Regions from separate parts of the Variovorax sp. LjRoot130 genome, predicted to be linked through region 3. Evidence: riboswitches for the same ligand, from Rfam matches in the RefSeq annotation. Region 3 holds a riboswitch; each other region holds the start of a gene.
The links. A riboswitch is a leader RNA that binds a small molecule or an ion and turns the genes downstream of it on or off. The one in region 3 is predicted to bind glycine.
Positions count from the first base shown of each region.

Region 1 (9,541 bases), on a different contig from region 3:
GTGAGCGCCCAAACCCGCCGTTCATGCCATCCCAAAAGGATCTGGACATGCGCGTGGTTGTACTCGGCGCCGGCTTGCTCGGCGTGACATCGGCCTATTACCTTCAACAGCTGGGCCACGAAGTGACGGTGGTCGACAGGCATGCCACGCCGGCCGCCAAGGCGCGCGGGCGCGTCGACACGGTCGTCACGGCCGCGGCCGACCAGCTTCTTCGGCAATCCGCCGCTCGCCGTGCCGCCCGCGCGAAATGGGTGGGGCTGTACGTGCGCCTGCGGCGACGCTTCGCGAAGCTGCTCGATCGCGCCATCGGCGAGGCGCCGAAATCCAAGCCGATCGAACACCTCGTCCGGCTGGGCGCCTACAGCCGCGACATCGTGCGTTCGTTGCGCGACGAAGCCGGCGTGCCCCCGGGCCAGCGCAACCCGGGCCTGCTGAGCATCTACACCGATGCCGACGCCTTCAACGCCCGGCTGGCGCGCGCCTCTCATTGGAAAGATCTGGGATGCGAGGAGCGCCTGGTCTCGGCCGAAGAGGCGCTGCGCATCGAGCCGGCCCTGCAGGCCCTGCGCGGCGAGCTCGCCGGCGCAGCCTATTCGCTCGACGATCCGGCGGCGCGCGACCCGGCCCAGTTCGCGGCCAGCATGGTGTTCCTGTGCCGCGCGGCCGGCGTGCGCTTCCTGACCCAGCACACGGTGATCTCCCTGGAGGAGCGCGCAGGCCGCATCGACCATGTCGAGCTGCTCGATGCCGACGGCCAGCCCGTCGTCCTGCGCGGCCAGGCCTATGTGCTGGCGCTCGGCATCTCCAGCGCGATGCACGCCGAAAAGCTGAAGATCGCCATGCCTTTTCGCTTCCTGCGCGAATACATCGTCACGATCCCTCTCAAGGACGCGACCCGCGCACCGCGCGTCGCGCTGCGCGACCGGCAGGGCAAGCTGGGCATCCGGCGCATCGAAACGCCGGGCAGCGACTGCCTGCGGGTCTCCGCCACGGTACGCGCCAGCTTCGACGAAGAGAGCGAGCCCGATTCGGACCGCGTCGACGCCATCCTGCGCCGCATCGAAACGCTGCTGCCCGGCGCGGCCGACACGGCGCATGCCTCCCTCGAGACGGTCGTGCATGCCGTCAGCCGGGACGGGCTGCCGATGATCGGCAAGACCCGCCTGTTCAACCTGTTCCTCAATGTCGCGCCGGGCGCGCGCGGCTGGATCAACGCCTGCGGCGCCGGCAAGTCGATTGCCCGGATCGTGAGCGGCCTCAGGCCCGAGCTCGAGTTCGCCTTCAGAAATCCGTAGCCGCGCGCGTCCTCGCCGCCTTACAATTGCTGCACTGCAGGAGAGCGGGCCGCGGGAAGCGGCTCCACCGAAGGCGCAAACTCCCATAAACGCTCAGGTCGGCTCACGCGATGAGCCTGTACTGCATCAACTGTCAAAGCCGTCTGGAGAGCCATCACGCCATGTGATGCACCGAAGGAGCAAACCTGCTGCGGGCGCAGCGGGTGAATCTCTCAGGTACCGAGGACAGGGGGAGCGGCAACTTGGACGCATGGTCCGGTTGCTTTCTTTTTCGAGCTTCCGTTTCCGTTGCGTTCAAGCGCTGCAACCTCAAAGGTTCTCGAAATGCGCGTGATCGTTCTCGGCGCCGGCCTGCTCGGCGTGACCTCGGCTTACTACCTCCAGCAACTCGGCCACGAAGTGACCGTGATCGACCGGCAGGCCACACCGGCTGCCGAAACCAGCTTCGCCAACGGCGGCCAGATCTCGGTCAGCCATGCCGAACCCTGGGCCAACCCGAGCGCGCCGCTCAAGGTGCTGCAATGGCTCGGCAAGGAAGATGCACCGCTCCTCTTTCGCATCCGCGCCGACATGCGCCAGTGGCTCTGGGGCCTGCAGTTCCTGCGCGAATGCACGCCGGCGCGCACGCGCCACAACATCGAGCAGATCGTGCGCCTGGGCACCTACAGCCGCGACACGCTGCAGCAGCTGCGCCGCGACACCGGTCTCAGCTACGACCAGCGCACCCAGGGCATCCTGCACTTCTATACGACCCAGAAGGAATTCGACGGCGCACTGAAGCCGGCCGAGCAGATGCGCGCACTGGGCTGCGAGCGCCAGGTGATCTCGGCCGACGAGGCGGTGAAGATCGAGCCCGCGCTAGCCCACATCCGGCCCCAGTTGGCCGGCGCCACCTACACGGCCGAAGACGAATCTGGCGATGCCAACCGCTTCGCGCGCGAACTGGTCGCACTGGCCTCTGCGGCCGGCGTGAACTTCCTCATGAGCCACACCGTGACCGCGCTGCGCGAAGCAGGCGGCAGCATCGACCACGTGGAAGCGACAGACAACGAAGGCCGCTTCCAGCGCATCCGCGGCGACGCCTTCGTGCTGGCGATGGGCTCGCTGAGCCCGCTCTACGCGACGCCGCTGGGCATCCGGCTGCCGATCTACCCGGCCAAGGGCTACTCGGTCACGCTGCCGGTGAAGGATGCCTCGAAGGCGCACCAGGTCTCTTTGACCGACGACGAGTACAAGCTGGTGTTCTCGCGCTACACCTCGGCCACCGGCGACCGCCTGCGCATCGCCGGCACGGCCGAACTCAACGGCTACGACCGTGACCTGAACCGCGTGCGCTGCGAGGCCATCGTGCGGCGCGTCGAAGAGCTGTTCCCTGGCGCCGGCGACAGCACGCAAGCCCAGTTCTGGACCGGACTGCGGCCGGCGACGCCCAGCAACGTGCCGCTGATCGGCAAAACGAAGCTGCCGAACCTGTTCCTCAACACCGGCCACGGCACGCTGGGCTGGACCCACGCCTGCGGCTCGGGCAAATCGATCGCGCGCATCGTGAGCGGCCTCAAGCCCGAGGTCGACTTCGCTTTCGCCACCTCCTAGCAGGCTGCTGAAGTACCAGGCACGCCGAAGGCGCCCAGCGCACTGAAGACGGCATTCTTGTGATTTCGGCGTCCCAAGTCCGCTGCCATCCCTGTTTCCCCCGTTTTGAGGCGCGTTTGGGGCTCTCACTGGCCCGCTACGCGGCCAACGGACGGACTTCTGCCAAGGTCCGCATGCGCACCAAGTTGTAGGCGGCCATCGTCAGCACGAACAACTGGTCGACTTTCTTGATGCCGCGCACCATCACCTGCCGGATGGGGCCGACGAACTTGGCCCAGCCGAAGCCTTGCTCGATGAGCTTTCGCTTGCGCTGCGAGATCGCATAGCCCTCGCTCCGAGCGATCTCGTCGGCCACCGCCGAGCGACGCCCCGATTTGTTCTGCGCCACGTGCGGCGTGACCTTCATGCGATGCAGCGCCTCGATGAACTCGGCCGCGTCATAGCCCTTGTCGGCGCCCAGCGTGACCTCGGTATCCGGACTCGCGGTGGCTTGACGTGCGTCCCTGATCATGACCTTGGCCGCTTCACGCTCGGCAAAGCCGTCGGCCTGCGTGACCATGGCGTTAACGACCAGGCCGTGACGGTTGTCGGTGAGCGTGTGTCCCATGTAGCGCAACTCGCTGGCAGTCTTGCCCTTGCGGTACAGCCTCGAATCGGGATCGGTCTTCGACTCGTGCGTTTCGTTGCTGCGTCGCTGCCCCTTGAAGTCCCCGCCGCTGGCGCCATCGTCGTCACCGTCCTTGCCAACGAAGCTCTTGTGTCCGGCCCAGGCCTGGATCAGCGTGCCATCGACGCTGAAGTGCTCTCCCGACAACCAATCCTTGTTCTCCGCCGTCTCCAGCACTTCGTTGAAGAAGGCGACGACCGCGTCGTGCTCAATCAGGCGCTGGCGGTTCTTACTGAACACCGTCGGCACCCACACCGCGTCGTCCATCGCCAGGCCGATGAACCAGCGAAACAGCATGTTGTATTGCGTCTGCTCCATGAGCTGGCGCTCCGAGCGGATGCTGAACAGAATCTGCAACAGCATCGCGCGAAGCAGCTTCTCCGGCGCGATGCTCGGGCGGCCGCCCTTGATGTCGGCCTCGTACATCCGAGAGAACAACTCGTCCATCTTGGCCAGCGCCTCATTGACCATCACCCGGATGCGGCGCAGCGGATGGTCGGCGGGAACGAAGTCGTCCAGCCGTCTCATGGTGAACAAACCTTCGGTGAATGTGTCAGGGCCGCGCATCGGAGCAGGTTTTGTGGGTCTGCAAAGACAACGCCCCAGGCCTACTTACGGGGGACTTTCGAATGAGGTATTTCAGCAGCCTGCTAGGTCCCAGTCTCAGTCGCGCAGCAACTCCTGCATCAGCTCGCGCAGGATCGGCAGCGCCGGCGCCTCGGTGCGCCGGCGCAAGGTCACGAGGCCGAAACGCGCGACGCCATTAAGCTCGGGTTTCATCTTCAGCTCGACCAGGTCTGGCGCCGCCGCGCGAATGGCCAGCAGCACGGCGTCGCTCCGGCGCACCACCTCCACCAGGCTCGGGACTTCCTCGCACTGCAGCGTCACGCAGAGTGCCGGGTGCGCCTCGGGTCCATAGGCCTCGACCAAGGTGCGCGCCACCTCGTCGCTCAGCGGCGTGGAGGCTACGGGATAGCGCTGAACCGCCTCGAAGCTCACCCCGCTGCGAAGCCGCGCGAGCGGATGGCCGCGGCGGCACATGAAGACGCCACGCATTTCGTGCAGTGCGCTCAGCTCCAGGTCGGCCGCGGGCTTCAGCGAACGCGCATCGACCACCAGCGCATCGAGCGTGCGCGCGCGCAACGCCTGCGCCAGCAAATCGGTGCCGCCGCGCGACACGACCACGCGCATCTTCGGATGGCGGGTCGCCATGCGCATCAGAAAAGGCGTCATCAGCATCGCGCCGGGACCCGAGCCCATGCCGATGCGGATCACGCCGCCCTGCCCCTCGCGCATTAGCCGGCCGCTGTCGCGCAACTCGTCGGCCTCGAACACCAGCTGGCGCGCGCGGTTCAGCACTTCGCGCCCGAAAGCGGTGAGTTCGTTGCGGCGTCCGACCCGGTCGAACAGCGGCATACCCAGTTCGTCCTCGAGCGCGCGGATGCTGCGGCTCAACGCCGGCTGGGTCAGGTGCTGGGCCTGTGCGGCCTTGCTGAAGGAGCCGCTCTTTGCGAGCGAGATCAGATGCCTTAGTTGAACCAGCGTCATCGTGGGTGCCCGGCAAAGTAGTGCATCGAAGTCATGCTAATGCAGACAACAATGCATTGGACGTTCGGATTGATGACTCCTACGATTCGCTCGCATCCACCGGAGCCCCGATGAAACCGTTGTCCCGACCTTCGCGCACCCTACTTCTTGCCGGCCTCATGCTCGCCGCAAGCACGGCCTTCGCGCAGACCTATCCAACGAAGCCCGTCAGCCTGATGGTTCCCTATCCGGCCGGGGGGCCCTCCGACGCGGCCGCGCGCATCTTCACCGTGCCGCTGGGCAAGGAACTGGGCCAGCAGGTCGTGGTGGAGAACCTCGGTGGCGTCAGCGGCGCGATGGCTGCGCAGAAGGTGCTGGCGGCGCCCGCCGACGGCTACTACATCTTCCAGGGCTCGCCGAACGAGGTGATCCTCTCGCCGCTGGCCAATGCGGCCGTCAAGCTCAAGGCCGAGGACTTCCGCCTCGTGCATCCGGTGACCGACGCCGTGATGGTCTTCGTCGCGCGCAAGGACCTGCCGGCCAACACCGTCGACGAGCTGATCGCGCTGGCGCGCAAGTCCGGCGACGCGCCGCTGAGCTACGGCAGCGTGGGCGTCGGATCGCTCTATCACCTGATCCTCGAGAGCGTGCAGCAGCAGGCCGGCATCAAGCTCATGCATGCGCCGTACAAGGGCAACGCACCGCTCCTGCAGGACATCGGCGGCGGCCAGGTGGACTTCGCGGTGCTGGTCTACAGCGCGGCCATGGGCGCGCTGGCCGAGCAGGGCCGGCTCAAGGTGATCGGCCAGCTTGGCGCGCAGCGCTCCGAGCTGCTCAAGAACGTGCCGGCCGTGAGCGAAGGCAAGGAGCTGAAGAACTTCTCCTACAAGATCTGGAGCGGCTTCATGGTGCCGAAGAACACGCCGGAAGAAGTGGTGCAGCGCCTGCACAAGGCGATCGGCGCGACCCTGAAGGACCCGGCCGTGCGCGCCCAGCTCGCGGCCCAGACGCAGGTGGCTTCGGCGCCGATGTCGCTGGCCGAATCGGCGAAGTTCTTCGAGGCCGAAACGGCGCGCTACCGCAACATCGCCAAGTCGATCAACCTGCAGCCGCAGTAAGCTGGCCTCATGAGCACACTCCTCGAACAATTGCACGCGCAGGCCGGCGAATTCATCGGCCTCAGGCGCGACATCCACCACCATCCCGAACTTGCCTTCGACGAGCACCGCACCTCGGCGCTGGTCGCCGCGAAGCTGGAGAGCTGGGGCTACGCGGTCGAGCGCGGCCTCGGCGGCACCGGCGTGGTGGGCCGGCTGGTGCGCGGCAAGGGCAAGCGCCGGCTCGGCCTTCGCGCCGACATGGATGCGCTGCCGATCGACGAAGCCACCGGCCTCGCCTACGCGAGCAGCCACGCCGGCGTGATGCATGCCTGCGGCCACGACGGTCACACGGCCATGCTGCTGGCCGCCGCACACCATCTCGCCGAACGCGGCCGCTTCGACGGCACGCTGAACCTGATCTTCCAGCCGGCCGAGGAAGGCGGCGGCGGCGCGCTGCGGATGATGGAGGACGGCCTGTTCGACAAGTACCCGTGCGACGCGATCTTCGCGATGCACAACATGCCGGGCCTGCCGCAAGGCCGGCTGGCGCTGCGCGAAGGCCCGGCGATGGCCTCGTCGGACTACGCCACCGTCACGCTCGCCGGCATCGGCGGCCATGGCGCGATGCCGCACCGCACCGCCGACCCTATCGTCGCCGCGGCCAGCATCGTGATGGCGCTGCAGACCGTGGTGTCGCGCAACATCGACCCGCTGCAGATGGCCGTGGTCACGGTGGGCGCCATCCATGCCGGAAAGGCCAACAACGTGATCCCGCAGAGCGCCGTGCTGGAGATCAGCGTGCGCGCGCTCGACCGCGAGGTGCGCGGCAGGCTCGAAGAGCGCATCAAGGCGCTCGTCGCGGCACAGGCAGAGAGCTTCGGCGTCAAGGCGCAGATCGACTGGCGGCCCGGCTATGCGGTGCTGGTCAACACGCCCGAGGAAACCGCCTTCGCGCGCGAAGTGGCGCTCGAACTGCTCGGCCCGGAGCGCGTCACGCTGCAGGCGCCGGCGCTGCCCGGCAGCGAGGACTTCGCCTTCATGCTCGAGCGCGTGCCCGGCAGTTATCTGCTGATCGGCAATGGCGAGGGCGACAGCCACGGCGCCTGCATGGTGCACAACCCCGGCTACGACTTCAACGACGACAACGTCACCATCGGCTCCGCGTACTGGGTGCTTCTGACCGAACGCTTCCTGCGGGATTGAACTCACCCCCAGGCTCCCCCACTTCGTGTGGTCCGCCACCCCCTCTCCGGGGGCAACACCGGCGGCCCGGCAAAGCCGGTTCCGCGGTGTTCCCCGCCGGACTCTCGCGCTTTCGCGCACGCAGGGCAGTGAGTTTTCAGTCGTCCGCGGTGAACACGGTCAGCACGCCGGTGTAGCCGTAGAGGTGATGGCGTGCGATCTCGCCGGCGGCGAAGAAGCCGACCAGCGGCACGTCGCCGAGCGCATGGCGCACGATCTGCAGCTCGGCCCCGGGCGCACCGAAATGCGGGCCGCCGCGGCCCGAGCAGCTCACGTACACGGCGCCGGCGATGCGGCGCGCCGGATGGGGCGCGGCCTCGGCTTCGCCGGCCGCGACGGCGCGTGCGGTCGCGAGCGTCTGCTCCTGGGGTTCGAGTTCTTCGCGGACCTCGGCGCACACGCGCATCAGGTCGGCGCGCGCGGCCTGCGCATTGCGGCGGCAGAAGGTCATGCGCATGCCGGCTTCGGCCGTGTCGGCGATCGCGACGCCGCGACGCGTGGGGTCGAGGCCGATGATGTGGCGCACCAGCACGTCGGCGCCGAGGTCGCCGGTGCGACGGATGCTGTCGCTGCCGGCATCGACCAGGCCGACCAGCGTGGCGCGCACGGCATCGATCGCCTCCTGCGGCGCCTCCAGCGAAACGCCGAGCTCGGCCAGCAGCACGTCGAGCGCCGGCTCGCCGTCGAGCCGCAGCAGCAGGTTGCCGTCGGCTTCGGTGATCACGCGCTCGCGCGACACAGGCTGGCAGCCCTGGGTAACCCTGGACACCACACGCACGCCCTCGCCGAACACCACGCCCGAAAGCCCGCCCGAGAACACGCCGCCCGCGGCGCCGTGGCCGCGGATATTGCCGTTGCCGCCGATGGCGAACTGCAGCGATCCGGCGCGGCCCGAGGAGAGGCCGCCGAACAGGTAGCCGGTGTCGGTGCGGCCCGCCATCTCGGCGATCAGCTCGGCGAGTTCGGGCGTGGCCGGGTCGGCATGCACGAGCGCCGTGTGCGCCGCGAAGCCGCTCATCTCGGTGCTGGCGAGCGGCGCCACGCCCGAGAACACGCGGTATTGGTCGCTCGGGAGCTGGCACAGCATCACGCTGAGTGCCGGCTCGTCGAAGTACTCGGCGTTGTTGGCCGAGACGCCGATGCCCACGGTGCCCGACCAGTCGGTGATCTCGGGCAACTCGGCGCCGAGGTGGTCGAGGATCTCCTGCGCATCCTCGGCGTAGTGGTCGGTGATGTAGAGCAAGCCCAGCGTGGGCGAACGTGCGTAGTCGGGCAACGCCATCTGCGCCCGCAATTGGGCCAGCACGAGCCCGGCCGCCATGCGCCATTGCGGATGGGTGGCGTGACCGGAGGGAAACAGCTTCATGGACTCGGCTCTCTGGCGTGGTTCGGTGTGGGGATCAGCGTCCGCGCGCTCGCTTGCGCGCCGGCGCCGTGGATTTCTTGGCCGCGCCGGGCGCAGCCGGCGCCTTCTTCGTGGCGGCCGCGGCCGTCTTGCGTGCCGGCTTCTTGCCCGATGCGGTGCCCATCGCATTGCCGACCGCATCGGCCAGCGGCTTGGCCGTGTCCGGCATTTTCAGCTGGGACGCGTCCTGCAGGGCCGAACTGGCGATCTGCTGGAACTGCTGCGTGAGCGCGCCCCACCATTGCAGCGGGTCGACCACGCCGGCGGATGCGTCCGACGATGCGACGGCAGTCGCCGAGGTCTTGCCGCGCCCGTTGCCCCGGGCTGCCGCGACCGGCGTCTCGATGTCTTCGGGTTCGTCTTCCGGCTCGTCCTCCGGTTCCGGCACAGGCGGCGGAGCCGGCGGTGCAGCGCGCGGCGCCGGCGCGGCGACAGGTGCCGTCGCTTGCCGCGTGAACGCGTTGGCCAGATCCTCCATGCGCACATTCATGCCGCGCAGCGTCGAGAGCGTCATCTTCTGCACCTCGAGCGCCTGGATGGTGGCCTTGAGCGCGTGACCGTTCTGCTCCAGCCAGTACTGCACGGTCTTGAGTTCCTGGATGCGCTTGTCGACCTCTTCGACGCTCAAGGTCGGCGCCACCCAGCTCGACAGGCTCGGCATGCCGGGCACCGTGCTCGCGCTCCCCGCAGCACCGCTCGCGAGGCTCTGGAG
Region 1 covers NZ_CAXURM020000001.1:614,337-623,877, reverse strand. Annotated here, with positions in the region: gene ACSQ86_RS03230 (FAD-dependent oxidoreductase) at 48-1,295, shown strand; glycine riboswitch at 1,323-1,413, shown strand; glycine riboswitch at 1,429-1,534, shown strand; gene ACSQ86_RS03225 (D-amino acid dehydrogenase) at 1,620-2,888, shown strand; gene ACSQ86_RS03220 (IS5 family transposase) at 3,025-4,122, opposite strand; gene ACSQ86_RS03215 (LysR family transcriptional regulator) at 4,219-5,103, opposite strand; gene ACSQ86_RS03210 (tripartite tricarboxylate transporter substrate binding protein) at 5,214-6,200, shown strand; gene ACSQ86_RS03205 (M20 aminoacylase family protein) at 6,210-7,385, shown strand; gene ACSQ86_RS03200 (FIST signal transduction protein) at 7,522-8,790, opposite strand; gene ACSQ86_RS03195 (PhaM family polyhydroxyalkanoate granule multifunctional regulatory protein) at 8,825-9,541, opposite strand, start outside.
Region 1: it holds a riboswitch for glycine, as region 3 does, so the genes downstream of both, ACSQ86_RS03225 (D-amino acid dehydrogenase) here and ACSQ86_RS34330 (RidA family protein) in region 3, are expected to answer to the same signal.

Region 2 (9,541 bases), on a different contig from region 3:
CGGTGCCTCGAAGGGCACGCGCGCGGCGGCCAGCGTGCGCTTGGCGCGCACGATGCGCTGCGCGATGGTGGGTTCGGGCACGAGGAAGGAGCGCGCGATCTCGTCGGTGGTGAGGCCGCCCAGCATGCGCAGGGTCAGCGCCACGCGCGCCTCGGGCGAGAGCACGGGGTGGCAGGCCGTGAACACCAGGCGCAGCAGGTCGTCGCCGACGTCGTCGTCGAGTGCGGCATCGACCGCCTCGGCGAAGTCCGCCGCCGCCATCTCGTGCTGCGCATCGAGCTCGCGGCCGATCTCGCCTTCCTTGCTCGCATGCAGCTTGTGCCGGCGCAGCAGGTCCAGCGCGCGGTGCTTGGAGGCCTGCATGAGCCACGCGGCGGGGTTGTCCGGCACGCCCTCGCGCGGCCATTGCTCGAGCGCGGCCACCAGCGCGTCCTGCGCCAGCTCCTCGGCCACGCCGACATCGCGCACCATGCGCGCGAGCGCACCGATGATCCGGGCGGACTCGATGCGCCAGACGGCGCTGATGGTGCGGTGAATGTCCGGCGTGGTCATCGCTTCAGCGCTTCTGCAACTGGTCGAAGCCCTCGGCCGCCTTCTGCACGTCGGGCGGGAAGTCTTCCATTTCCTGCACCCGGCGGATCTCGATGACCTCGTTCTCTGACGCCGGGCAGCGCGAGGCCCAGGCGATCGCCTCTTCCTGCGACTTCACATCGATCATCCAGTAGCCACCCAGCACTTCCTTGGCCTCGGCGAAGGGGCCGTCGGTCACCTTGGGCTTGCCGCCGGGGAAGCTGACGCGCGCGCCCTCGGAGGGCGGGCGCAGGCCGTCGAGCGTGATCAGCACGCCCGCGTCCTTCAGTGCCTTGTTGTATTTCATCATCGCCTCGACCGCCTTCGCGTCGGGCATGGTGCCGGGGGGCGCGCTCTCGTAGCCCTTGGGGATCATCAGCATCATGAATCGCATGTCAGTCACTCCTTGCGGTTGGGTTGAAGAGCCGGATGGCGTGGCTCTCTCTTGAACGTCGAAGCAGGGACGCCGGAATCGACAAGACCTTCAGGAATTTTTCTTCAGCACGGCCGCTTCGAGGCTTGCGAGGTACACAGGCGGCACGGGCTGCTCGAAATAGTCCATCGTCAGCTCGTCGCCCGGCGCGATCGGCCTGCAGGCGCGCATCGTGCGGCCGTCGGCGTCGATGCGGGTGTTGGGCCGGCCGCTGTGGTTGATGAAGCCGTAGCTGGTGCGCAGCGCGCGCACCAGCAGCCGCTGCGGGCTCAGCGCGTTCCATTCGAGCGCGTCGATCACGGCCGGGTGGCGCGTGACGTCGACCACCTGGCCGTCGAGGACGCAGAGCAGCTCGCCAGTGGCCCAGGCACGCCGGGCGAACATGCCGCGGCCCTGGATGGTGCTCGACGCGAGCTCGGCACCGGCGATGGTTTCGATGAAGGGTGCGCCGCCCAGCATGCGGTCGGCGAAGAGGTCGATGTCGCGAAAGTTCATTGGAGTACCTTCGCGCTTCGCGCTGCGGTGCGAGCGCCTTCGGGCGGCCGGGCGGTGTTCATGGCCATACGACCGGGCGAATCTCGACTTCGGGCCGCTCCTGGGCGTAGGGATAGCGACGGACCCAGGCGATCGCCTCGTCCAGCGAATCGGCCTGGATCAGCCAGTAGCCCGCGACCAGTTCCTTCGCTTCCGCGAAAGGCCCGTCCATCACGCTGGTCCTGCAGCCTGCGAGCTTCACGCGCGTGCTCCTGGCGGTCGATCGGAGTCCGTCGCCCGAGAGCAGCAGGCCGGCCTTCACGCCTTCGTCGTTGCGCCGCGCCATGGCCGCCAGCCGCGCCGGGTCGCTGGGCGCTTCGGCTTCGGTGGCCGCATCGGCCTTCACCAGGATCAGGAAGCGCGGCTTGGTCGCGGCGGCCGACGGGTCGATGCCGGGCAGGCCGCCTGCGCAGCCGGTTTCACGGATCTCGAATTCGGCTTCGGCATCGCCGACCGGCGCGTCTCGCAACCAGTCGATCGCCGTTTGCTGCGAGTCGGCCTCGACGATGCTGAGGCCGGCGACCACTTGCTTCGATTCGGTGAACGGCCCCGGGGTCTGTTGCGGCCCCTTATCCGAGAAGCTGATGCGCACGCCCGCGGCGCTGGGCTGCAGCTCGGCGCTTTCATGCAGCACGATACCGGGCACCGGGGAAAGAGGCGGAAAAAGGCCGGCCTCGCCATGCGGGCCGGCTTTGCGCAGGATCACGTATCTCATCCGAGCAGTCCTTTTCGAGGAGCCGCAAGGATATACGTCGAGGGCCCTCAGTGGCCGGACGAGGCGCGTTTCTCGGCCGCTTCACGCAGCCACTCTTCGTGCTTGCGCATCTCGGGCGTGAACTCGGCGCCGAAGTCCTCGGCCTCGTACACCTGCCGGATCTCGATCTCGACGTTGCCGCCGCCGTCGATCGGCGGCCAGCGCTTGACCCACTCGATCGCTTCTTCGCGCGACTTCACCTGGATCAGGCTGAAGCCGGCGATCAGCTCCTTGGCCTCGGTGAAGGGGCCGTCGATCACCGCCGGCTTGCCGTTGCTGAACTTGACGCGCGCGCCCTTGACGCTGGGCTGCAGCCCCATGCCGTCGAGCATCACGCCGGCCTTGATCATCTCCTCGTTGTACTTGAGCATGTCGGTGACCAGCTGCTCGGTCGGCATCACGCCGGCCTCGGTGTCCGGGTCGGCCTTGCGAATGACCATGAATTTCATCTTGGGATCTCCGTTGACTTGATGGGTGGCTTCACTTCTTTTTCTTGATCTCGTCCATCAAGCGCTTTTCCTGCTCGCGCAGTTCGGGCGTGAACTCGGCACCGAAGTCCTCCATCTCGAAGACCTGGCGCAGTTCGACCTCTTCGTTGTCGGTGAAGGGCGCGCGCTTGAGCCATTCGATCGCTTCGTCCTTCGAGCGCACCTGCCACAGCCAGTAGCCGGCGACCAGCTCCTTGGTTTCGCTGAAGGGCCCGTCGATCACGGTGCGCTGCTTGCCTTCGAACCGCACCCGCGCGCCCTTCGAGCTCGGCTGCAGTCCCTCGCCGGCCAGCATCACGCCGGCCTTCACGAGCTCTTCGTTGTATTTGCCCATCTCGGTGAGCAGCTGCTCGGTGGGCATCACGCCGGCTTCCGAATCCTTGCTCGCTTTCACAATCACCATGAATCGCATGTCGTTTCTCCTGGGGTTGGGAGCCCGCTGGAATCGGGGCTCTACCTGGACGTCGAAGCAGCGACGGCGGGATCGACAGGCGCGACCCTGCTCTTTGTAAAAATTTGTTGCGCGGGGCCGGCTTCGACAAGCTCAGCCCGAACGGGTGCAATCAGGCGTATTCGCCTACCGGCACGCAGCTGCAGAACAGGTTGCGGTCGCCGTAGACGTTGTCGATGCGGCCGACCGGCGGCCAGTACTTGGCCCCCTTGAGCGTGGCGAGCGGAAAGGCGCCGAGCTCGCGCGAGTAGGGATGCGTCCATTCGCTCACGAGCAGGCTGGCCGCGGTGTGCGGCGCATGCTTGAGCGGGTTGTCGTCCTTGGGCCAGACGCCTTCCTCGACGCGGCGGATCTCGCCGCGGATCGCGATCATCGCGTCGATGAAGCGGTCGAGCTCGGCCAGCGGTTCGCTCTCGGTCGGCTCCACCATCAGCGTGCCCGGCACCGGGAAGCTCAGCGTCGGCGCGTGGAAGCCGTAGTCGATCAGCCGCTTGGCCACGTCCTCGGCCGTCACGCCGCTCGAGTCCTTGAGCGGTCGCAGGTCGAGAATGCATTCGTGCGCCACGTGGCCGTTGGGGCTCGCATAGAGCGTGGGGTAGTGCTCCTTGAGGCGGGAGCTGATGTAGTTGGCGCTCAGGATCGCGATCTCCGTGGCGGCCTGCAGGCCCACGGCACCCATCATGCGGCAGTACATCCAGCTGATCGGCAGCACCGCGGCATTGCCCAGCGGCGCGGCCGACACGGCGCCGACGCCGTTGGACGCGACGCCTGCCGTCGCATGCCCCGGCAGATAAGGCACGAGATCTTCGACCACGCACACCGGCCCGACGCCCGGGCCGCCGCCGCCGTGCGGAATGCAGAAGGTCTTGTGCAGGTTCAGGTGGCTCACGTCGCCGCCGAACTCGCCGGGCGCCGCCACGCCGACCAGCGCGTTCATGTTGGCGCCGTCCACGTAGACGCGGCCGCCGTGCGCATGCACGATCTCGCAGAGTTCCTTGACGCGGGTTTCGAACACGCCGTGCGTGCTGGGGTAGGTGATCATCACCGCGGCCAGCTTGTCGCCGTGCTTCTCGCAGGCGCGCTTCAGGTCGTCCATGTCGACGTTGCCCTGCGCGTCGCAGGCCGTCACCACCACCTGCATGCCGACCATCTGCGCGCTCGCCGGGTTGGTGCCGTGCGCGGAGGAGGGGATCAGGCAGATGTTGCGGTGCCCTTCGCCCTTGGCTTCATGGAAGGCCTTGATCGCCAGCAGGCCGGCGTACTCGCCCTGCGAGCCGGCATTGGGCTGCAGGCTGATGCCGGCATAGCCGGTGGCCTCGCAGAGCCAGGCGCGCAGCTGGGCGTCGAGCTGCGCATAGCCCTGCAATTGCTCGGCCGGCGCGAAGGGATGGATGTTGGCGAACTCGGGCCAGGTGATCGGGATCATCTCGCTGGTCGCGTTGAGCTTCATGGTGCAGCTGCCGAGCGGGATCATGCTGCGGTCGAGCGCCAGGTCCTTGTCGGAGAGGCTGCGGATGTAGCGCAGCATCGCGGTCTCGCTCTTGTGGGTGTTGAACACCGGGTGCGTGAGGAAGGCGCTGGTGCGGCGCAGGTCCTCGGGGATGCGCGGCGCGATGCTGCCGGCCAGCTCGTCGAAGCGCGGCATCGGCGTGCCGGCAGGCACGAACAGGGCCCACAGCGTCTCGATGTCGGCGCGGGTGGTGGTCTCGTCGAGCGAAATGCCCAGGTGGTTCTGCAGACGCTGGCGCAGATTGATGCTTGCCGCCTGCGCGCGCTCCTGGATTTTCGGCGTGTCCTCGCCGGTCTTGACGGTGAGCGAGTCGAAGGAGGTCTCATTGGCCAGCTCGCGGCCCATCTGTTCGAGGCCCTGCGCCAGCACCGCGGTGAGCGCAGCCACGCGCTGCGCGATGCGCGTCAGGCCTTCGGGCCCGTGGTAGACCGCGTACATGCTCGCGACCACCGCCGGCAGCACCTGCGCCGTGCAGATGTTGGAAGTGGCCTTCTCGCGCCGGATGTGCTGCTCGCGCGTCTGCAGCGCGAGCCGGTAGGCCGGCTGGCCTTGCGTGTCCACACTCACGCCCACCAGGCGGCCGGGCAGCGAGCGCTTGAACTCGTCGCGGCAGGCCAGATAGGCCGCGTGCGGGCCGCCGTTGCACATCGGCATGCCGAAGCGCTGCGTGGTGCCGCACACGATGTCGGCATCCCATTCGCCGGGCGGCGCCAGCAGCGTGAGCGCCAGCAGGTCGGCCGCCACGCAGAAGGCGGCGTCGCACGCATGGGCGTGGCCGGCGAGCGGGCGCAGGTCGTGCACGTGGCCGGTGGTCGAGGGGTACTGCGCGAGTGCGCCGAAGAAATCGCCGCTGGCCATCAGGTGCGGCAGGGTCTCCGACACGGTGCTGACCTTGACCTCGATGCCGAGCGGCGCCGCGCGCGTTCTGATGACCTCGATGGTCTGCGGATGGCAGTCGCCCGAGACCAGGAACACGTTGCTCTTGCTCTTGGCGCTGCGCTTGGCGAGCGTCATCGCCTCGGCCGCCGCCGTGGCCTCGTCGAGCATCGAGGCATTGGCGATGGCCATGCCGGTGAGGTCGCACACCATGGTCTGGAAGTTGACCAGTGCCTCCATGCGGCCCTGCGAAATCTCGGCCTGGTAGGGCGTGTAGGCGGTGTACCAGGCCGGGTTCTCGAGCACGTTGCGCAGGATCACGCCGGGCGTGTGGGTGCCGTAGTAGCCCTGGCCTATGAAGTTCTTCGCCACCTTGTTCTTCGCCGCAATGGCCTTCAGCTCGGCCAGCGCGTCGGCCTCCGTCACCGAGGCGGGCAGGCGCATCGGCTTCGTGCGGCGGATGGCCGGCGGCACGATGCCGTCGATCAGCTCGGCGCGGGTGGTCGAGCCGACGGCGGCGAGCATGCGCGCTTCGTCATCGGCCTCGATGCCGATATGGCGGGCGATGAATTCCTCGGCGTTCTCGAGTTCGCTGAGGGAGGGCAGGGAAGACTTCGGCATTGGCGTGTTCGGTTCAGTTTTCGTCGGCGAACTTTTGATAGGTGGTGGCGTCGAGCAGTGCATCGAGCTGCGAGGCGTCGCTGATCTTCATCTTGAAGAACCAGCCGCCCGCTTCGGGCGCGCTGTTGGCCAGCGAAGGGTCGGCGCGCAGCGCCTCGTTGACTTCGGTGATCTCGCCCGTGATGGGCATGAACACGTCGGCCGCCGCCTTGACCGACTCGACCACGCCGGCGACATCGCCCTGGCTGTAGCTCTTGCCGACTTCCGGCAGGTCGACGAAGACCACGTCGCCCAGCGCATCCTGCGCATGAACGGTGATGCCGACGGTGGCGACGCCGTCGCCGACCGCCTGGACCCACTCGTGGTCCCTGGTGTACTTGATGCTCATGAAAGGCTCCTTGAAGAAAAGAATTCAACCGCGGTAGTAGTGCTGCGGCACGAAAGGCATGGTGCTCACCTCCATCGGCACCGGCTTGCCGCGCACGATGGCCTGGATGCGGGTGCCGGGCTCGGCATAGGCGAGCGCGACGTAGGCCATCGCGACCGGCCGGTCGACCGTGGGGCCGAGCAGGCCGCTGGTCACCTGGCCGATGGGCGCGCCCTCGAAGGATTCGAGCAGCGTGCCATCGCGCACCGGCACGCGCTCCAGCGCCACCAGGCCGACGCGCTTGCGCTTGAGCGTGTGGTGGTCCAGGTGGCCTGCGACGCCATTGGCCGCCGTGAGTTGCGCCAGCACCTTGGCCGCGCCCGGAAAGCCGCCTTCGCGCGCACCGCCGGTGCGCCGCACCTTCTGGATCGCCCAATTGAGCGAGGCTTCGACCGGCGTGGTGGTCTCGTCGATGTCGTTGCCGTAGAGGCACAGGCCCGCTTCGAGCCGCAGCGAATTGCGCGCACCCAGGCCGACGGGCTTGACCTCGGGCTGGGCGAGCAGCAGCCGTGCGAGCGCTTCGGCATCCTTGGCGGCCACCGAGATCTCGAAACCGTCCTCGCCCGTGTAGCCGCTGCGCGTGGCAAAGGCCGCGATGCCGCCGATCTGCACCGCGCCGCCGGTCATGAAGACGAAGCGCTCGATGCCGGGCGCGAGCCGGGCCAGCGCGGTCACGGCCTGCGGGCCCTGCAGCGCCAGCAGGGCGTGGTCGGGCATCGGCAGCACCTGGCAGCGCGCGCCGATCCTGGCCTGGATGTGCGCGATGTCGGCCACCTTGCAGGCGCCATTGACGATCACGAACAGCGAGTCGTGGCCTTCGTTGAAGAACATCAGGTCGTCGAGGATGCCGCCTTCGTCGTTCAAGAGCAGGCCGTAGCGCTGCTTGCCCGGCGCCAGGCCGATCACGTCGACCGGCATCAGGCTCTCGAACGCGGCGGCGGCATCGGGGCCAGCCAGGCGCAGCTGGCCCATGTGGGAGATGTCGAACAGGCCGGCGGCCTCGCGCGTGTGCTTGTGCTCGGCCATCAGGCCGGCGGGGTACTGCACCGGCATCACATAGCCCGCGAAGGGCACCATGCGGGCGCCGAGCTCCAGGTGCAGGTCGTAGAGCGGGGTCTTTTGCAGATCGTCGGATGCGGAGGCCAAGGCACTCTCCAAAGGGGCAGTCCAGATCCATGACATTCTTGCCATGGGCCACCCCTGCTGTCCGCTTTACCTGAGAGATTCGCCCCACGATCGGGGTTTGCTCCTTCGGTGGGCGGCACTGCGAACAAAAAACGCGATGCGCCGCCTCTCTCCAGCAAGGAAACGCCCGGAAAATGGGGCGCTTCGTCAGTCCTTTTGCCTGAGCGTTCGGGCCCGTTTTTCGAGGGGACCTGCGCCTTCGGCGGCCCCGCGCTGCGAGGCTCTCTCCTGACCTGCCCGAGTGTAAGGGATGAGCCCGGTCCTGGCCGCTCAGGAGCGCTCCAGGCGCAGCCGCCTGAGCAGAAACTTCTCCCACAGCTTGTCGGCGACGAGCTGCAGGGAGCTGCGAATGTGCGCTCTGGCATTGCGCGCGTCGTAGGGCGAGCGGATGTCGGCGCCCAGCTGCCGGGCGCGCACGCTGAGCATGCTCTCCGAGAGAACGCAACGCGCCTTCATGCGCAGGTCGTCGAAGTTCTCCGGCGAGAACGCACTGGCCTTGTGCCATTCGTGGGACCACTTGAATCTGCGCTGCCTGGACGGATCGCTCTCGTCCTTGATCAGCCAGGCTGACACGAAATCGACATAGGCCTCGTCGACGCTGTCGCGAAACAGACGGTGCTCGGGTTCGAAGCGGTCGTAGACCAGCGAATCCAGGAATTCGTTGCCCGGCGAAAGCGCACCGAGCTGGCGGCGCAGGTTGCCGTTCATCGCGAAGCAGTAGGTCGAAACCCATTCGAGCAGGGGACCGAGCGGCGTCATCGTCGAGCGCGGAAAATCGTTGATCTCGCCGAAGAGCCACGGGCCCGGGTGCAGCCCCAGCCTCTTGATTTCACCGCCGAAGCCGGCCACCCTGCGTTCGCTCCATCCGTGGTTTCGCGCGACGGTGTCGTTCGAAAAGATCCACACGTCGGGCTCGCCGCTGCGGGCAAGAATGGCTGCGACTCCTTGGTCCCACCCAGTGAATTCGCGGTTGGAGTTGTCGCCTGCGATGACGAAGCCGTCCTCGCATTCCGCATTGCGCAATGCTTCGCCTCCGGTGGACCTGGCGTTGTCGACGATCGCGAGAACGACACGATCGCTCTCGCCGGCCAACTGCCTTCGCAGCTTGGTCAGCACCTGGACCGAATGATCACGATGCTGACTCCCGTACTCCAGATGAACAAAACCGTAGTTCGTCATGCCTGTTGACAGAAAAAAGAAGGGAGGGTTGGGGCGCCGGATGGGCGCGACGCGACGAGTATCCCACCTCGTCTTGTCAGCGGAGACGCCGAGTTTGTCCGGATGCGGCCATGGCGGCCGTCGGGGCCGATTTCAATGCACGAGCTGGGGCGGCAGCAGCTTGTCGATGCGTTCGCGGATCGACGTGGCGCGCTCGGCACCCGCGAGCTTCTCGATCTCGCCGAGCATGGCGGATGCGGCGGCCAGCATCGACTCCCGGTCGCGCGCTTCACGCAGCAGCTCGCGGAACTGCCCGGCCAGGATCGGATCGCGCCTGACGAACATGCGCTCGCACAGGTCGAACAGGAACATCCGCGTGGTGGCGAGCGAACGCTTGCCGTCGAAGACATCCGCCGCGACCGGCGGCTCGGGGCTCGCGTCCGGCGCCGGAGCTGCCTGCACCGGCGGCGCCACGGCGGGCGTAGCGGGTTGCGAACGATGCAGATAGCCCTCCTGCACCAGGTGCAGCGCCAC
Region 2 covers NZ_CAXURM020000001.1:2,186,463-2,196,003, forward strand. Annotated here, with positions in the region: gene ACSQ86_RS11030 (RNA polymerase sigma factor) at 1-552, opposite strand, end outside; gene ACSQ86_RS11035 (YciI family protein) at 557-964, opposite strand; gene ACSQ86_RS11040 (SET domain-containing protein-lysine N-methyltransferase) at 1,055-1,498, opposite strand; gene ACSQ86_RS11045 (YciI family protein) at 1,557-2,252, opposite strand; gene ACSQ86_RS11050 (YciI family protein) at 2,300-2,740, opposite strand; gene ACSQ86_RS11055 (YciI family protein) at 2,772-3,191, opposite strand; gene gcvP (aminomethyl-transferring glycine dehydrogenase) at 3,343-6,237, opposite strand; gene gcvH (glycine cleavage system protein GcvH) at 6,251-6,625, opposite strand; gene gcvT (glycine cleavage system aminomethyltransferase GcvT) at 6,650-7,846, opposite strand; glycine riboswitch at 7,858-7,975, opposite strand; glycine riboswitch at 7,996-8,082, opposite strand; gene ACSQ86_RS11075 (hypothetical protein) at 8,120-9,028, opposite strand; gene ACSQ86_RS11080 (hypothetical protein) at 9,161-9,541, opposite strand, start outside.
Region 2: it holds a riboswitch for glycine, as region 3 does, so the genes downstream of both, gcvT (glycine cleavage system aminomethyltransferase GcvT) here and ACSQ86_RS34330 (RidA family protein) in region 3, are expected to answer to the same signal.

Region 3 (9,541 bases):
GGTCGAACGGTTCCACCCCGAAGGCTATCGGGTCACCGTGGAGAAAGTGGCAGTTGTTGGCGCGATGGCCAACTGCAGCCCACAGCAAATGCCGGTTCTTCTTTCGATCGTTGAAGCGGTCAGCGCTCCGGCATTTGCGTCGTGCGTGCGATCGACGACCTCGTTCTCGTTGGCAACTCTCGTCGGCGGGCCGATCGCGGCAGAGCTTGGGATGAACGTCGGAGCCAATGCTTTGGGTGCCGGAACAGGCAACGCCGTCAATGCATGCATGGGCCGCTTCCTGCGCCTGGCCTTGATCTGCTTAGGGGGCTCCAAAACGGGCGTGAGCGATCTGAGCAGCATCGGAAACCCCACGAAGTACAGCTTGGCTTTCAGCGAAAACGTAAAGGAAAGTCCTTGGCCGTCGTGGCATGAGTCCCATGGCTATTCGGCCGATGAAGATGTGGTGACCGTTATGTACGGCGGTTGGAACTTCCTGTCGCCCTTCGCTCGCTTCATGTCGGACGTGAAGTTGGGACTGGACTCGATGGCGCGGGGGCTGGCCCAGTTTGAGATGCCGCGTGGAGCGTTGCTACTTCTCGATCCCATCGTGGCCGACAAGCTCGCGAACGCCGGCTATACAAAGGATGACGTATCCGAGTATTTATGGAGGCGCGCAACCCGAACAGCGCGAGACTTTAGAAGCGACTACTTCTACACCGCGTTCATGGAGCAAGGTATCAAAGGACAGGGCGCTTCGTACCAAACGAAGCGCTGGCCAGAGTCCTACCTGACTGCGCCGGACGACCTGGAGATTCAGGTCTACCCGAAGGATTCGATCAAAATCGTTGTAGTCGGCGGCCGGACCAACCCAATGTCACAGGCGTGGCAGTTCTACAACCCCTCGTCGGTGTGCATAGATAAGTGGAAGTAGCGAGATGTGGGTGCTGTGCTCTGAAGGGTGGGGTCTATTTCGCATCTCGCTCTCGAATCTCATCCAGATAGTTGTAGATCGTGAAGCGTGACATATGAAGCGCCGCTGCCGCCCGGCCCACTGCGCCCTTGACAATGAAGAGGCCCCGTTTGAGCATTTCTTCGACGGCGTGCACTTTCTCGTCCTTTGACATGAACTGCACGGGCTTGCCAAATTTCTGTACGGCCGACTGAATGATCTCGTCCATCAATGCGTCCATGTCGGGCGGATCGCTTTGCACCTCATTCGCCGCGGCAGAGGGTGGCCGGCCATGAATGGATTGCTCAAGCCAGGCATGGGCAAGCTTCAGCACCGTAAGGTCGGCGTTCATGCACAGCGCAGCAAAGGGGATTCCTTCCGCGTCCCTGTAGACGACGGTCGCAGAACGCAGGGGCGTGCCCTTCGGACTGATGGTTGGATAAGCGTCGACGACCGAATGACCGCTGTGCGCTGCGTGAGTGGCGGAAGTCAATGCAGCAGAGAACGCACGGTCGTCCTTCGGTCCGGTCAGGATGGGGCTGCCGACATCGCGACCCGAAACATGGCCATTTGCAATCGCGATGACCGACGCGTCGGGGTTGGTGAGGTCGTGGAGGACCAGCTCGGTGTTCGGGCCCAGCATTGAACCCATCATGTGCACCACGGGCTTGAGAACTTCCATGATTCGCCGACGCTCTTCCTTGAGGGCTGCGGAAACAGATGCGTCTTCGGCGCTGTTGGATGTTTGTCGCTTGATACGGCGGGGCTTCGCGGTAGCCGTCGGCCGGGGCAGAGTCTTTGTGTTGGTTGGGGAACGGGGCATAGTGAGTGGAATCCCTAGTCGACGTTTCAACAAAATGTAGAACAATAAACGCAATGTTGAATTCTGGCATGCGGCTTGCGCAACGCAAGCTCGGCTTGGACGAGTCGCTCCGCTGTAGGTCGTCTACGCACCAAGATTCAACGATTTGTTGACTTCTCAACATGGAGTTTCAATTATGAGCGATTCGGAAAACACGACAGCGCCTGCTACTTCTCGGCGTCGCTGGCTGAAGACTGTGGGCAGCGCGTCGGTAGCGGGCGTCCTGGGCGGACAACTCGCCGCTTGCGGGGGTGGAGGTGGCGGTTCGGGTGGAATCCTGCCGATCGGCACAGCAACTGCGGCCGAGCCACCCGCGTCCACGCCGACGCTGCCGGCGAAGGCGCTTTTCCCTGGCGTGGCTGACCGCATCTTCCTCAACGGAGCCGCTGATCACCCATGGAACACCTATGCCAAGGATGCCCTGGCGTCCTATGCGCAATCGAAAACAACGCTTGCGGGCGGAAGCGCAACGGCCACGGCAAAGTTCGCGGCCCTGATCAATGCCGATGCGGATGAGGTCACGTACGTTCCGAGTACATCGATGGGTGAGTACCTCGTCACGAAGGCCCTCGGCTTGCCCGAGTCTGGCGGGCGGGTAGTGACCGACGCGCTTCACTTCGTCGGGTCTTTCTACATGTACGAGCAGTATCGGCTCCGGGGGGTGAACGTCATCACCGTTCCAATGGACGCGGACTACCGCATCTCACTTTCCGCTCTGGATGCGGCAATCTCACCCGGAACCAAGCTCGTTGCGATTTCGCATGTGTCGCTGTACAACGGATTTACCCATGACCTCAAGGCCGTATGCGACCTGGCGCATTCGCGTGGGGCGCTCGTGTACGTCGACCTGATTCAGTCCGCCGGCAACATGCCGATTGACGTCAAGGCGGCAGGTGTGGACTTCGCCGCATGCGGAACCTACAAGTGGCTCATGGGCGACTTCGGCTTCGCGTTTCTGTACGTGCGCAAGAGCCTTCTGCCCCAACTCCAGCGCCCATGGTATGGCTATCGCCAGACTCGCAACTTTGCGGCTCCAATTCTTCATGTGTATCCGCTTGATCCGCCGGGCAGCGTCCCATACGAGAGCGTTCAGATCAACTCGGTCGCTGGGTATTTCATGGGATCCTTCCCGGCAAGTGCGGTCGAGGCTGCCTGCGCGGCATCGATCGACTGGATTCAGAGCGTGGGCCCCGGCAAGATCCAAGCCTATCGAAAGCCTATGACCGACGCTTTGCAGAACGGCCTGAGGGCCAGAGGCTTTCAAGTGGTGACGCCGACCGATTCCAACTCCGCCATCGTGACATTCGCCTATCTCAACGCATCCCAGCTGGCGCCTCGCCTTGCACCCGCGAAGATCGAAATTACCTTGCGCGCAAATCACGCACGCATCTCGCCGTCCGTCTTCAACGACATGAGCGACATCGATAAGTTTCTTGCAGCGATCGGTACCCCATGAGTTCCAAGCACTTTCAAGCAAATCCACTGTCTTGCGGCGTTGGCGCTGCCGGCCGCTTGATACTTCCCGTAGCGCTCGCTGGCCTGGCGATCGTTTTAATCAGCGGCTGTGCGGCTCCGAAGCACTTGAACTCCGGAAAGGTTCTTCCCACAACACTTCCATTTTCCGAAGCAGTGCAAGTGGGCTCGACACTCTACCTGTCAGGCCAAATTGGGAACATCCCCGGCAGCCTCAAGCTGCCACCTGGCGGCATTCAGCCGGAGGCCAAACAAGTGATGGAGAACATCAAGACATCACTGGAGGTGCATGGATACACGTTTGCCGACATAGTGAAGTGCACCGCGATGTTGGCCGACATGAATGAATGGAACGCCTTCAATGACGTCTACAAGACATATTTCTCGGCGGGGAAATTTCCCGCACGCAGCGCGTTCGGATCGAGCGGACTGGCCTTTAATGCTCGTGTCGAAGTGGAGTGCATCGCGGCGCGCTGAGTTCCCGAAGCATCATGGCGCCTCGAGCACCTCATTCGCGGCGAGATCGACTAGCCTCCTCCTTCCTGCATCTTCTTGGTCGTTGACATGAGCAAGCGTTGGCCAAGCTGAGCGATCTTGCCGCCGACATTCGCTCCCAGTTGGTAGGTCAACCTTGTCCCTTCCGGTGTGTCCGCCAGGGCCACTACGGCTGAGCTCTTGGCAAAACCCGCAACGCTTCCCTCGCCCTCGCCGACCAGCCGATAGCCGTTCGGCGGATCCCGATCGAAGAGGTGGACTTTGCCCCTGAATCGCGCCTTTAGCTGTCCGAACTCGAAGCGCATGATCGCGGCGAACTCGCCGTTGGACCTCTCCTCGATCTCTTCGCAGCCGGGGATGCACTGCTTCAGGATCGCGGGGTCGTTCAGCGGAATACACAGTCGCCAGGGAGGCAGGGACGACGTACTCACCAGCTATGTCAAGTGCCATGTCATATTGCAATCATGCAAACAGTCACGTAGGACCTCCGTTTCGAATGACCAAAAGGTTAGGGCAGCGTCATCCGCGCGGCAAATAGCATTCGCGGAGGGCACGATGCCGAAAAGCTATGGCGGGCTGTGGACCTGACGATGCAGCTTCTGGGACGCCGAATTGCGCCGGTACTTCGGAGCTGCGCCACCGGCGTGCGCAAGTACTTGTGCACCGTCTTGCGCGACAGGCTTGTGGCCCTCACGATCTCGCGCACCGCCTTGTTCTTGCGGTGGCACCGCTTAAAAAAGCATCGGGGTAGGCTGAACACGCGGGTCAAATTTGAAGCCCAGCGCCGGCCATACAGCGTAGTCGTCGGCGGTGGCCAACAAGCTGGCGCGAACGATATGGTGGTGTTGGCACGCGGACAGGCGTGGAGACCTGCGGCGTGGCAGCAAGTGCACTGGCAGGAACCTAGAAACTACCGCTTCGAAGGAGAGCAAGCGACCACGCGTGTGATGCGCCAGACAGGTCGGACCGGGATGGGGACACTCCGATAGGGATCAAGAGCACCAATCTCGATGATCAGGGAGCCTCGTCAGCGAATACCATCAGGGCCAGCAGGCATCACGCCTGCACAACAGGCCGAATATGAGACTGCAGCTCTGCCTCCTGATCCTTTACACACAAGTTGCTTGTAATCCGGGAGGCGCCATATAAGCATTTCCCTAGCAGTGTTCTAGATTTACCGAGTCCTTCATCTAAAAAGGCGGTCTTCACGGTTGGTCCGCGTCGCGTCGTGTATTGCGCCCGCGCTGAAACGCAGTCTAGCCAATAGAGCCCGGCCGAACTCGTAGAGTGCCCAAGCTCACCAGGACGACGTCTTCAGCGAGCTCGCGCGCACCAACAGGTGGTCGTGCCCGACCTCACCGAACTCGTTGATGACGACCACCGTGTCCGCCACGCCGGCATCGGCCAGCAAATGGCGTAGCAGCGTGGGTGCCGCTGCCGAGGAAGCCGGTCAGCGCATTTATCGGTACACAGCCGTCAGCCCAGGCCGCGGCGTGGTTCATCGTCAGGCCAACTCGAAGATGGCATCGACCTGGACAGCGACGTTGCGCGGTAGCGAATTGCAGCCGACTGCGGCGCGCGCATGCCGACCCGCTTCGCCGAACACCTCGACCATCAGGTCGGAGGCGCCGTTGATCACCTTCGGATGGTCGCCGAACTCGGGGGTGGAATTAACGAAGCCGCCGAGGCGCACGCAGCCCGCGACGCCATCGAGGCTGCCGCCCAGGGCCGTGCGCAGCTGGGCAAGGATGTTGATCGCGCACAGTCGCGCCGCCTTCTGGGCGTTCTCGATCGAGACGTCCTGGCCGACCTTGCCCACGTACTGGTCCTTGCCGCCGGCGGTCGGCACCTGGCCCGCGATGTAGATCAGCGAGCCGCTCTTTCGGGCCGGCACATAGTTGGCGACGGGGGCGACCGCCTTCGGCAATTCGATGCCGAGTTGGGTGAGGCGTACGTCGGGTCCTTGCGTTGTCATTCTCTGGTGTCCTTGGAAGTAAGTGGTCAATTGCCGAAATAGGGGTCGTCGAGTGGGGCGGAGAGCTGATCGTCGGCATTCGGCTCGCTCAGGGCGGGCGCGAGCGCGCTGCCTGTGGTACGAATATCCCGAGCATGCCGGCGCCGAGAACGATCACGCGCATTTCGTGAACCTATGAGGTCGCAGCGCTTGAACGCGGAGAAACGGAAGCTCGAAAAGAAAGCAACCGGACCATGCGTCCAAGTTGCCGCTCCCCCTGTCCTCGGTACCTGAGAGATTCACCCGCTGCGCCCGCAGCAGGTTTGCTCCTTCGGTGCATCACATGGCGTGATGGCTCTCCAGACGGCTTTGACAGTTGATGCAGTACAGGCTCATCGCGTGAGCCGACCTGAGCGTTTATGGGAGTTTGCGCCTTCGGTGGAGCCGCTTCGCGCGGCCCGCTCTCCTGCTATATCGAAGTCTATTCGGATCGTTGCTGGAAGTCGATAGTGCCGCAAGGGGTCGGGAGCCAACCAGCCTCTCGTTGTTCGAGCGCCAAGCCTGGAACGTGAGGCAGGGGAGTTGAAAAAATCAGAACTGGCCGGCCATCGCGCGGCCGTCGTGATGAGCCTGGTGCAGGCGGCAAGCTCTGCGGCCCCGATCCGCACGCGTACCTAAAGACGTCCTGCAGCGCCTGCCCACGCACATGGCCAGCGCATCGACAATCTCCTGCCGCACCGCTGGCAATCGATGAAGTGCCCTCCCGGCGAGACCGCCGTGAGCGGCCAATTGCCGCGTGCCGCCGGTCGCAGTCGTCAAGGATCGGACGGCCATCCGCTTACCTTCTATGCGACAAGTGCCATGAGCATCCGATTGCGCGCGGACATACTGCAACTGCTACGATTGCCGACCTTATGGCAGGAGAGTCCACGATGATGCCGGTTTCTGGTGTGAAGGCCGAATCCGCCAAGCTGGCGCGGCGGCGAGTGAAGGTCGGCTTCATCCTCCTTCCAGGCTTCACGATGTTTTCGTACTCTGCCCTGGTTTATATCTTGAAGCATTGCACCGACCCGGCAGCCGCGGTCGGAGTCGACTTTGAATATGTCGTTCTAGGACAAAAGCCAGCGCAAACGACCTGCGGGGTCCAAGTACCTCCGACAGCGCCCCTGCACGCTGCTCGCGATTGCAACTACGTTTTCGTGATAGGCGGGAAGACAGCTGCTCCTGTCGAGGACCGCAGATCGATTCTGGAAGCACTCACAAGCGCCGATATGAAGGGCGCAACTCTTGCGGGAATAGGTTCCGGACTATTTGTGCTAATCGAAGCCGGATTTTTCGATAGATTGCCCTGCGCAACAGATTGGTATCGCGGCGCCGACCGAGATACCCGTTTCGCGGAGGTGCAGCAAATCTCAGGCCTTAACTTGGTCGTGAGCGGCAGGCGAGTTAGCTGTGCGGGAGGGCTAGCGGCACTGGAACTCGGATCATGGCTTTTAGAACGTCATTATTCCGCTATCGGCGCCGAGATTCCCGCGCCGCAAGAGCTTTCGGCCTCCCCCACCGAAACTGAGCAGAATTCTGGAACAAGAGAAAATCCACTCGATGCGAGAGTACTTCGGGCGCTCAAGATCATCGAAAGAAATCTTGGACAGCAGCCATTGAAGGTTGAATCTCTTGCGTCAACCTTGGGGGTTTCTAAGCGGCAGATAGAACGGCTTTTCCAGCAGGAAATGAAGCAGCCGGTCCAGCAATATTGCCGTCAGTTTCGACTTGCTTATGGATATTGGCTTCTTTTAAATAGCCCCAAGTCAATAACGGAAATCGCGACAATCACCGGTTTCTCCGATAGCTCTCACTTCAATCGATGTTTCCGGGCTCAATTTGCAACGACCCCATCACAAGCACGACAATCAAAGGTAAGCGTGGATGACGTTATATCGCCGCAATGGGCTTCTCTCTACGAAAGCATTGTAAAGAGTGATCAGGATTTAGACTTATCGCGATCGAGGAAGTCAGTTTACACAAATCTGGCTCACTCAGTAGTTGGTTCTTCAAGCAGGATCAATCACGATGGCGGCTTGACCGAGCCAGAAATGCACTTAGCGACAGCCCGAAAACTGTTCAAACAACCGAGCCACCTCTAACAACTCCTCGGCAAGCAGCTTGTTGAGTTTGGCGTTCTCGTCCTCGAGCTGCTTCAGGCGCTTCGCTTCGGAAGCGTCCATGCCGCCGTGACGGTCCTTCCAGCTATACAGCGTCATTTCCGAGTCGCCGTGCTCGCGGCCGAGATCGACGGGCTTCGCACCCGCCGCCTGCTCGAAACTTCAATGATCTGCACATCCGGTAAGCCTGGCTCGCTTCATCAATCCGTCATTCCAAGTTGACGGACTTCCCTGCCACTACGCTGGTACGGTTGGGAGGGGGCAGGTGACCGATCTCTCCCGTACCCTTAAAGGATACTCCTCGAATCCCGATTGCCGGCCTATCAGAGCGATAGGCCGGCTTTCCGGTTCCCTATATCGGAGCGATCAGATCGCCGCCGTGATGATGAACTCCACCTTGAATTTCGGTGTGGTGAGCTTGGCTTCGCTGGTGGCGCGGGCCGGCGGGTTGACTGGATCGATCCAGGCTTCCCAGACGGCGTTCATTTCGCCGAAAGTGGCGATATCCGAGAGATAGATGATCGTCTGCAGGATCTTCGACTTGTCACTGCCGGCGGCAGCGAGCAGGCGGTCAACGTCGGCAAGTGCGCTCTTGCACTGGTCAGTGACGCTCTCGCCTTCGCCGACCCGGCCGGCGAGATAGACGATGTTACCGTGGACGACGGCGTTGCTCATGCGGGCGCCCGGTTCGATGCGCTGAATGCTCATGGAGTTCTCCTGGAAAAATTGAGCTGTGGGAAAAGGCCCCGCGCGAAAAGCGGGGCCGGGAAAATCTTTAGCCGCAAAGATGCTGGCTCTTTGAAGCACACGTGCGACTAGGTAGATTTAGGTAGGTCGCCCTTCGCCGCGCATGATGGACTGGGCGAATGAGACAAGCACAGCCGCGGCCTCCGAAACCTTCTCCGGGAGAAGTGCGTGGCCAGAACCATGGATGATTTCCATCGTCGTGAGATGGCCTACACGATCTCGCAAGTAATCTTCTTCGGGTACGGGTGCAATCTTGTCAAATTCAGGCGCAACATAGAGCACCGGCAAATTTTTGCCCACTTCGGTCCAACTACTGTCGGCCGTTGCATTCGTCGCCGCGAGCTGGAATTTAGAGACCTCTGTATGCCACCCGCTCAACCAAACGGAAGCATCGTGCCCCGGAGCGAAGAAGTCGCGCTCCAAATAAAATAGGCGGTCTGCTTCCGGCTTGGAATTGTCAGATACGACATTCACGGAAATCAAGAGTTCGGGCGATATTGTGCTGCCAATAATCGCTGCGAGAAGTGCGACAGATTTTGTCATCGAAGGCCAATGATGGGCGAGAACCCGCGCGACCCAGTTGCCGAACGCGTGGCCCACCACACACAATGCTTCAGGCTTCTCCGGCGCACAATCGGCTTCGATCGCAGCAACGACATCGGCGGCAAGATCGATCAATGTGATGCCTTCGGTCGGCCCCGAACTCGCGCCTATGCCGCGTGGCTGAGGCCGCAACACGCGGAATCCAGCCGCTGCAATTATGGGTGCAATTTCATCGAAATCAGTAGCGCCTCTCGCCAGCGACGGGAGCAGAACAATGCGTGGGCCCTTACCTTCGACGAGAAGTTCGACCTGACCTTCAGGCGTAGGAATCAGTTTGCGCTCGAGTTTTGACATTTAGTATCCTAATTTGGTGG
Region 3 covers NZ_CAXURM020000002.1:939,228-948,768, forward strand. Annotated here, with positions in the region: gene ACSQ86_RS34305 (UGSC family (seleno)protein) at 1-913, shown strand, start outside; gene ACSQ86_RS34310 (helix-turn-helix transcriptional regulator) at 948-1,613, opposite strand; gene ACSQ86_RS34315 (aminotransferase class V-fold PLP-dependent enzyme) at 1,930-3,249, shown strand; gene ACSQ86_RS34320 (RidA family protein) at 3,246-3,743, shown strand; gene ACSQ86_RS34325 (SRPBCC family protein) at 3,794-4,192, opposite strand; gene ACSQ86_RS34330 (RidA family protein) at 5,266-5,736, opposite strand; glycine riboswitch at 5,983-6,088, opposite strand; glycine riboswitch at 6,104-6,194, opposite strand; gene ACSQ86_RS34335 (GlxA family transcriptional regulator) at 6,651-7,859, shown strand; partial or broken gene ACSQ86_RS34340 (transposase) at 7,836-8,033, opposite strand; gene ACSQ86_RS34345 (RidA family protein) at 8,244-8,585, opposite strand; gene ACSQ86_RS34350 (alpha/beta fold hydrolase) at 8,703-9,521, opposite strand.